2 regions of the Mesobacillus sp. S13 genome follow, and region 1 is predicted to be linked to the other one. Evidence: riboswitches for the same ligand, from Rfam matches in the RefSeq annotation. Region 1 holds a riboswitch; the other holds the start of a gene.
The links. A riboswitch is a leader RNA that binds a small molecule or an ion and turns the genes downstream of it on or off. The one in region 1 is predicted to bind S-adenosylmethionine.
Positions count from the first base shown of each region.

Region 2: it holds a riboswitch for S-adenosylmethionine, as region 1 does, so the genes downstream of both, LGO15_RS20855 (methionine ABC transporter ATP-binding protein) here and LGO15_RS19435 (methionine ABC transporter ATP-binding protein) in region 1, are expected to answer to the same signal.

Region 1 covers NZ_CP084622.1:3,803,474-3,808,039, reverse strand. Annotated here, with positions in the region: gene LGO15_RS19445 (MetQ/NlpA family ABC transporter substrate-binding protein) at 69-905, opposite strand; gene LGO15_RS19440 (methionine ABC transporter permease) at 922-1,572, opposite strand; gene LGO15_RS19435 (methionine ABC transporter ATP-binding protein) at 1,562-2,593, opposite strand; SAM riboswitch class I at 2,681-2,783, opposite strand; SAM riboswitch class I at 2,875-2,978, opposite strand; gene map (type I methionyl aminopeptidase) at 3,160-3,903, opposite strand; gene LGO15_RS19425 (ABC transporter permease) at 4,205-4,566, shown strand, end outside.
Region 2 covers NZ_CP084622.1:4,061,570-4,066,135, reverse strand. Annotated here, with positions in the region: gene LGO15_RS20870 (MFS transporter) at 1-717, shown strand, start outside; gene LGO15_RS20865 (hypothetical protein) at 900-1,238, shown strand; SAM riboswitch class I at 1,325-1,429, shown strand; gene LGO15_RS20860 (O-acetylhomoserine aminocarboxypropyltransferase/cysteine synthase family protein) at 1,513-2,829, shown strand; SAM riboswitch class I at 2,942-3,056, shown strand; gene LGO15_RS20855 (methionine ABC transporter ATP-binding protein) at 3,314-4,339, shown strand; gene LGO15_RS20850 (methionine ABC transporter permease) at 4,332-4,566, shown strand, end outside.

The DNA.
Region 1 (4,566 bases):
AACAATTGGAAATGTGACCGTAAAGGGAATTTTCCGAATTATGGTCATAGAATTGGGCAGATGTCTTATTACCAGCCAATTTCACTAAGCGGCACAAAAGTAGGAAGCGTATTACCTTTATATTCCTTCTCGATGAACTCCTTTGTGTCATCCTGCTGGTAAAGTTCAGCTAATCTTTTCAAAGTTTTATTCTCTTTATCTTCTTCGCGGACAGCGATGATGTTGATGTATGGAGTTGCAGTTGCACTCTCAAGGAAGATCGCATCCTTCTTCGGTGTAAGTCCTGCATCAACTGCGATTCCATTATTGATGATGGATGCTGCTACATCTGGCAGTACCCTCGGAGTCTGTCCGGCAACAAGCGTCACAAATTCAAGGTTCTTCGGATTTTCAACGATTTTATCGAGGGAGCCAATACCATCGAAGCCGTCTTCAAGCTTGATCAAACCAGCTTCCTGGAGTAAAAGAAGTCCTCTTCCCATATTGGTAGCTTCATTTGCAAGAGCAATCTTTCCGCCCTCAGGGATGTCTTTCACGTCTTTGTATTTATCTGAATAGAGACCCATTGGTGCAATAAGTGTGGTAGCGATTGGTACAAGGTCTAGATTATGTTCCTTGATAAAAGCGTCAAAATAGGAAACCGTCTGGAATGAGTTTGCATCCAGTTCACCCTCTGCAAGTGCCAGGTTCGGCTGAACATAATCAGAAAAAGTGACGATTTCGACTTCAATTCCTTCTTTTTCTGCTTTTTTGGCAACGAAATCCCAGACTCGGTGATCGGTTCCGCTGACGCCAAGTTTCACTTTGACGGTTTCGCCGCTTTTAGCTGATGATGAAGAGCTTGAGCATGCGGTGCTAATTAATGCGAGACTAAGTACAATCAATAGTAATAGTAGTTTTTTCATTTTGTTTTCCTCCTGGTTATCTTCTTCTGATTTTTTTAGCTGATATATTTCCAAGGGATTGAAGTCCCTGAACCATTACAATCAAGATGCCAACTGTGATGAACATTGTCTGGGTATCAAAGCGCTGATAACCATATGTAATTGCCAGGTCGCCCAGGCCGCCGCCGCCGATTGCTCCGGCCATTGCTGATGCACCGATCAATCCAACCGTCGCAATCGTAAAAGCAAGGATCAGCGAGCTCATCGCTTCGGGAAGAATAAATTTGAAAACAATCTGCCATGGTGTGGCACCCATTGATTCAGCTGCCTCAATCACTCCGGGATCCACTTCCAGCAGGGAGTTCTCTACCAATCTAGCAATATACGGACCGGCATAGAAGACTAGTGGAACTACAGCCGCTGCTGTACCAATTGACGTACCAACAATCAGCCGGGTCAGCGGGATGATTGCGACCAGCAGGATAATGAATGGCACTGATCGAAAGACGTTGATGAGACTGTTTAGTACATTGAAGACAGGGGCGTTTTCAAGTAAATGGCCTTTCCTGGTGACCACAAGCGCGATTCCCAGCGGCACTCCGAGGACTGCCGAAAACAGGAGGGAGAACGCAACCATTTGCAGTGTTTCGATTAAGGCCTGAATAATTTGCTCTGAATTAACTAGCATGTGCTGTCACTTCCTTTATGCTTACTTTTTGCTGATCGATAAAATTAAGGGCTCTCAGAATTTCTTTATCACTGCCCTGAAACTCGACAATCAGGTTTCCGAATGGGATTCCTTGAAGCTCTGTGATATTGCCGAAAAGAACATTGACGTTGATATCGAATTTCTTTGAAAGCTGGGACAGAAGCGGCTGACCGGCTGACTGACCGACAAAGTTGATGCGGAATACCTTATGCAGTCCTGAATTTTCTTCAATAATCCTGTACACGGAATCAGGAATGCTGTCATTCATGATGGTGCTGACGAAATTTCTTGCCGTTTCTGTTTTAGGCGCTGAAAAAACACTGAAGACAGTATCTTCCTCGATGATTCTTCCATCCTCGATGACAGCAACTCTGTCACAAATTTCCCTGATGACGGACATTTCATGGGTAATGATTAAAATCGTTATGTTGTACTCCTTATTGATTTTTTTCAAAAGCTGCAGGATCGAGCTGGTTGTCTGCGGATCCAGGGCAGATGTCGCTTCATCGCAAAGCAGGATTTTCGGCTGGGTTGCCAGAGCCCGGGCAATTCCGATTCGCTGCTTCTGGCCGCCCGAGAGCTGGTCTGGATAATTGTCTGCTTTATCAGCCAGTCCGACAAAGTCGAGCAACTGATAAACCCGCTCTTTGATTTTCACCTTCGGAAGCTTACTGAGAATGAGGGGCATCGCAACATTTTCAAATACTGTCTTGGAGTTTAAAAGATTGAAATGCTGGAATACCATCCCAATATTCTTTTTAACCTCTCTCACTTCTTTTACAGACAGGGAAGTCATATCGCAGCCATCCACAATCACCCTTCCAGATGTCGGCCGTTCCAACAAATTCACACAGCGGATCAGCGAGCTTTTTCCCGCACCGCTAAAACCAATGACTCCAAATATCTCTCCTTCTTTAACTTCCAGATCGATTCCATTAAGTGCCGCTACCTTATTCCCGCGGCTTTCATAAACTTTCTCCACTTGTTCAAACGTAATCAACTGTCTTCCTCCTTTGTAGATGAATAAAAAAACCTCTTCCCGGAAACAGGAAGAGGGCATGCCGCAATGAATGCAGGACAATTACTCTTCTTATCTCCCAAGCTATTGCTTGCTGGATTTGGCACAGTCCTCATTTGAGTCCGCTGCCGAGGCTTCATAGGGCCAGTCCCTCCGCCTCTCTTGATAAGAAAGTATCGATATTAAATTAAAAGTGGGGATATTTTGAAAAGCAAAAAGTCCCCTTCAGAAAGAAGAGGACATCAAAATTAAAAGTCGGCCTCTTCTTATCTGTCAAGCTCCCGCTTGCTGGATTTGGCACAGTCCTCCAAAGGAGTCCGCTGCCGAGGTGTCATAGGGCCAGTCCCTCAACCTCTCTTGATAAGAAGTAACGAATATTGAGTTATGAATCTTGTTTATTACTTTACTGTGTCAAAGAAAAAGTGTCAATCATTTTTGTTGTATTTTTTTTAGTAATACGAAAAATAGGAATATAGTATTAAATAAAAGGAATTGGCCAAAAAAATAGAACCCCTGCAGCAGCAAGGGGTTCCATCGGGAAAAGAGCTCTATCGGGTAATCACAATCGGCCCATTTTTCGAAAGGATGATCGTATGCTCGCATTGAGCGACAAAGCTGTTTTCTGTTACATAGGTCCATTCGTCGTTTTCATTTTGGAAGACTTCTTCTTCGCGTGTTGAGATGAATGGTTCGAATGCGATGACCATTCCTTCTTTTAACAGTTCGTCATCCCATGGCTCATGATAGTTGTATATGTGATCGGGGGCTTCATGGATAGTACGCCCAATTCCGTGGCCAGTAAGGTTTTTGATCACTGTCAGTCCGTTCTTTCGCGCGGTCGCTATAACTGCTTTGCCAAGTCCGCTTTTCTTCGAGCCTGGTTTCGCTTTTTTCAAGCCTGCTTCAAAAGCCTCTACAGCCGTTTCACAAATCTTGGTTAAAATCGGATCACCTTCGCCAACGACGAACGAGATGCCAGTATCAGCGAAATATCCATTTTTTGAGCCGGAAACATCGATATTCACGATATCGCCCTCTTTGATCACACGGCTGCCCGGAATCCCGTGGGCGACTTCTTCATTCACACTGATGCATGTATATCCTGGGAAATTGTATTCCCCCTTTGGAGCGGAAATAGCTCCATGCTCATCAAACAACCTGCCTGCCATTTCATCGAGCTCTTTGGTGGTAATTCCAGGTGCAGTCTTCCCAACTAATTCTTCGCGAATCAAGCCGACAATCCTGCCGATTTCTTTTAATCCGTTAAAATCTTCTTCTGTTTTCGCAATCATAATTTATTCCTTTCCAATAGCATCGATTTAAAAAACTCTACGATTAGATTATCCTTTTTAAGCTTGAAAATCCATTCTTTAGGTTTGTGGTCAGTCTGGATTGAATCCGGATACTGCTTACAGCAACAATCTTCCTGTCTTCCGTGAAAACGATACCAATATGATGGTATCAATATTTTGCTCTATCACCCAAAAACTAAAAAATTGGTACCATAAGCAAAATTCGATGGCTTATAAATGTAAGCCCTTTTTTCTATGATAAAGGTACAAGAAAGACAACAGCAACTAAGGTGGTGAAGAAATGGAAGTCAAGATCCAACAGCCGGTCGAACAACAAGTCAGCGACACCATATTGGCAGAGCCTACAAAAAAAGAAAAAATTAAAAAAATCAAAAAGACAATCATTTCTCAAAAGTATTTGCAAACGATGGCTCTTCTCGGGGTAGTTTGGATGTTCATCTTTAACTATATCCCAATGTATGGGTTAATCATCGCATTTAAGGAATACAGCATCATAAAGACAATCTCAGAAGCACCATGGGTTGGCTTGATGCAGTTCAAGGAATTCATTCAGGATGAAAACTTTTGGATCGTCCTGAAAAACACACTTGGTATCAGCTTGATAAAATTACTCATTGGTTTCCCGCTTCCAATCATTTTTGC
Region 2 (4,566 bases), 260 kb from region 1:
GGCTCTGCTCTGTTTATGTCAGCATTGATTCCGATTATGAGGTTAAGTGAAAGTCGGAAATCACACATATCGGCTAGCGATATAAAAGGAAAAACTAAAGGCATTCCCCACAAAGCAAGCTTCAAAATCATTCTCCTATTTGCTGTTGCGCAATTGATGATAGGCTTTGGTGCTGGATTGGTCATACCGTATTTGAATCTTTATTTTGCAGATCGTTTCATGGCTTCTAATTCACTGATAGGTTTGGTCATTTCACTGGGACAGGGAGCTACTGCTGTAGCAATGATTATCGGCCCTATGGTCGTTCGCAGACTTGGCGAAGTGAAAGCAGTAGTGGTTTTGCAGATGTTATCTCTGCCGTTTCTATTGCTGACAGCCTATACGCAAAATTTTTGGTTGGCAGCTTTAGGGTTTTTGTTTCGTCAGGCACTTATGAACGCTGGCAACCCGATACAGATGTCATTAATGATGTCGAAGGTTGATGACTCAATGAAGGGTTTGGCCAACTCTGTGAATCAAATGGTGTTTAATCTCGGTTGGGCCGTCATGGGACCTGTGTCAACTGGGATTGTCCTCAAATACGGATCTTATTGGGGATATGCTACCGTATTTACGATCACTGCGATGCTGTATTTAGTTGGTTCCACGTATTTCTTTGTCGTTTTTAAAAGTATGGATAAGCCAAAATCCGGCATAGTGAGCCCCAAAACAGCCTGATGACCATTTTTCTTGGATTTATTTCTCGGGAAATGAAAGACAATGCCGAATTATCAAAGGGCATTGTCTTTTTTTACGTTATACACGTTGCAAAATCTATTTTAATCGAATTATTTGTCGAAGGATTCTAACAGGTTTTTCCCCTTATTCAAGGAATAGTTATGGTAGGGGAGTTGATCGGAATGCGAGAATGCATTGATAGGTTTGTAACTGTACTTGCCAATAAGGAACATGTTTTTCAACTAGTAAAGAAACTGGACCTGGTGTTGAAAATAGAAGCTGATCATGGCATTCACTATTTACTCTTCAGGGATGGCAAGGTCAGTTACTGCCAATTTTCTAGTCCTAATGGAAACATCGTAACAATCTCAGGAAATGATGCTTATTTGGAGCAATTACTTGATGGAGACCTGAAACTGATGCATGGAGTCAAAATGAATTACTTTAAAACGGATTGTCCATTTCGAGTCCAATTGGTTTTGGAATCATTATTTTACCTTACAAAACCGATTCCATTATAAAACTTTATCTGAAAAGTCTAAATATATTGACCATTATCTATTCACATGATATTATCACTTTAACGCAATAAAAACTTAATTGAATATTCTTATCCAGAGAGGTGGAGGGACTGGCCCTATGAAGCCCGGCAACCGGTTGTGAAAACACGGTGCTAATTCCAGCAGAGTTATTGGCTCTGCAAAGATAAGGAGAGATGATAAATCACCCTCTTCTTAGGAAGAGGGTTTTTTGTATCAGTTTTTCCAAATAATCATGGTGATTGGAGAGATGGAGATGGCAAATGAGCAAAAAAATTATCGGATTGAAACGCTGGGGGTACATGGTGGCCAGTCACCAGACCCGGTGACTGGGGCGAGAGCAGTTCCGATTTATTCGAGCAATGCATTCCAGTTTGAAAACACGGATCATGCCGCAGATTTATTCGCGCTTAAAGAACCGGGCTATATCTATTCACGGATACATAATCCGACCGTAACAGCCCTCGAAGAAAAAGTAGCTTTGCTTGAAGGTGGTGTTGGTGCGCTTGCATTATCAAGCGGAATGTCAGCCATAATGATGGCCATCCTGAACATAGCGCATGCTGGTGATGAAATTGTTGCTGCTGGTAATCTATATGGCGGAACTTACAATCTATTTGCTGTCACCCTGCCAAAGTACGGTATAAAAGTCCATCTGGTGGATTCCACTGATCCTGAAAATTTCCGTAGCGCTATTACTCCAAAAACAAAAGCGGTTTATGCCGAAACAATCGGGAATCCAAGTCTCAGGATCCTCGATATTGAAGCTGTGGCTGAAATTGCTCATGAAGCAGGAGTACCACTGATTATCGATAACACTTTTGCGACTCCTTATCTTTGCCGGCCAATAGAACATGGCGCCGATATCGTCATCCACTCGGCTACCAAATGGCTGTTAGGAAACGGAACAGTTATGGGCGGAATTATTGTGGACGGAGGGAAGTTTGATTGGAAATCAGCTAAGTTCCCAGGTTTCAATGAGCCCGATTCCAGCTATCATAATATTGTCTATAGCGAGGCAATCGGTGCAGCGGCTTATATCGTAAAGGCAAGGGTCCAGCTTTTGCGTGACCTTGGACCGGCAATCAGTCCACAGAGTGCGTTTCAATTCAATTTGGGCATAGAAACCTTGCATGTACGTATGAAGGAGCATATCGCCAATACACGGAAAATCGTAGACTATCTTGAGTCGCATCCCGCTGTTACATGGGTCAGCTATCCTGGCCATGAGTCCCATGCTGATAAAAGTCTTGCAGACCGCTACCTTCCAAAGGGAGCAGGGGCAGTCGTCATCTTTGGGATTGAAGGAGGCAGGGAAGCAGGAGCCAAACTAATTAACTCATTAGAATTATGGTCCCATGTCGCGAATGTCGGCGATGCAAAAAGCCTGATCATCCATCCTGCAAGCACGACACATCAGCAGCTGGATTCTGATGGCCTTAAAGCAGCCGGTGTTCCTGAGGATCTGATCCGTCTTTCGGTCGGGATTGAAAATGTGGACGATATCATTGAAGACCTTGAACAGGCAATCGAAAAAGCGACCGGAGTACCAGGTGTACCGGCAGGAACCTGACATCCATAAGCTTCCAGTTGATATTTAAGAATAATTTTTATTGACACTCTTTTTCACTCCGTGCTACAATCACACTCGTAACTTAAAACCGATTAGATAATTTAATAGCGTGCTCTTATCAAGAGAGGTGGAGGGAAGTGCCCTATGAAACCCGGCAACCGTCATTAAGCTTTGCTTACTGAAATGGTGCCAATTCACACAAAGCAAATTGCTTTGGCAGATGAGAGAAAGGAATCCACTATTACTATGCCTTTCTGCTCACTTGCAGGAAGGCTTTTATTTTGTCTTTTTTTGAAAAAGTTTTTCGAAAAGAGTTTTTCCGAGAGCATGATCATCTCCGATTAAGAGGCTATTTCCCATTTTAGCTAAAGTTTGAATTTTTTCGGTTAGGGAATGGGAAACTAGATTGATAACCTTCTTAAACATAGGAGATTTAACGGTTTTAATAAGTGTAGAATACTCGGTTGCAAAGAGGGGGAGTCAATTGATCACGATAAAGAATGCCAGAAAAATTTACCCTTCCAATAAAGGGGAGGTTAAAGCGGTAGATGATGTCAACCTTGAAGTCAAGGAAGGCGAAATATACGGAGTCATTGGTTACAGCGGCGCCGGTAAAAGTACTTTAATTCGGATGCTGAACGGGCTGGAGATTCCAACATCTGGTTCAGTGGTAGTAGCTGGAAGGGAAGTTTCCCGGATTAAAGGAGCGGAACTTCGCAAGGCCCGTCAGGAAATCAGCATGATTTTCCAGCATTTCAATCTGCTCTGGTCGAGAACGGTAGCGGAGAATATCGCTTTTCCGCTAGAAATTGCCGGAGTGGCTAAAGCAGAAAGAGAGAAGCGGGTCAAAGAATTGATCACACTTGTGGGCCTTGAGGGCCGGGGAGATGCCTATCCTTCCCAGTTGAGCGGAGGCCAGAAGCAGAGGGTCGGAATTGCAAGGGCGCTTGCCAATAATCCAAAGGTTTTGCTTGGAGATGAGGCAACTTCAGCACTTGATCCGCAGACGACTGACCAGATTCTTGATCTCCTTGTTGATATTAATAAAAGACTGGGTCTTACAATCGTCCTGATTACTCACGAAATGCATGTGATTAGGAAAATCTGCCATCGTGTCGCTGTAATGGAAGGCGGAAAAATAGTTGAAACAGGACCGGTATTGGAAGTGTTCAAGAATCCGCAGCAGCCTATTACAAAAAGATTTGTCCAGCAGGTAACAGAACCGGAGGAAACAAAGGAAACAGTTGACCACTTATTGGAGCGTTATCCACATGGCCGCGTTGTTCAGCTGACTTTTGTAGGTGAAGGGACCGAGCAGCCGCTGATCACCAACTTGATTCGTGAGTTTCCGATAACGGTCAATATTGTCCAGGGTAAAATTTCTCAGACACAGAATGGGTCATATGGAACTTTGTTCATCCATCTAGATGGTGACGAAAGCGAAGTAGCCCGGGCAATTGAGTATATTAGCCAGCATGAAGTCGGCGTGGAGGTGATTTCCAATGGCTGAAACATTGTTTCCGAATGTTAATTGGGACCGAATGTGGGAAGCGACACTTGAGACACTATATATGAGTGCCATTTCTGTTCTTGCTACTTTCATCCTTGGAGCCATCCTTGGCCTGCTGCTATTTTTGACATCGAAGGGCAATATATGGGAAAACAAACCGGTCAATTTAGTATTGAGTGGGGTTGTCAATATTTTCAGGTCTATCCCATTCATCATCTTGATCGTTC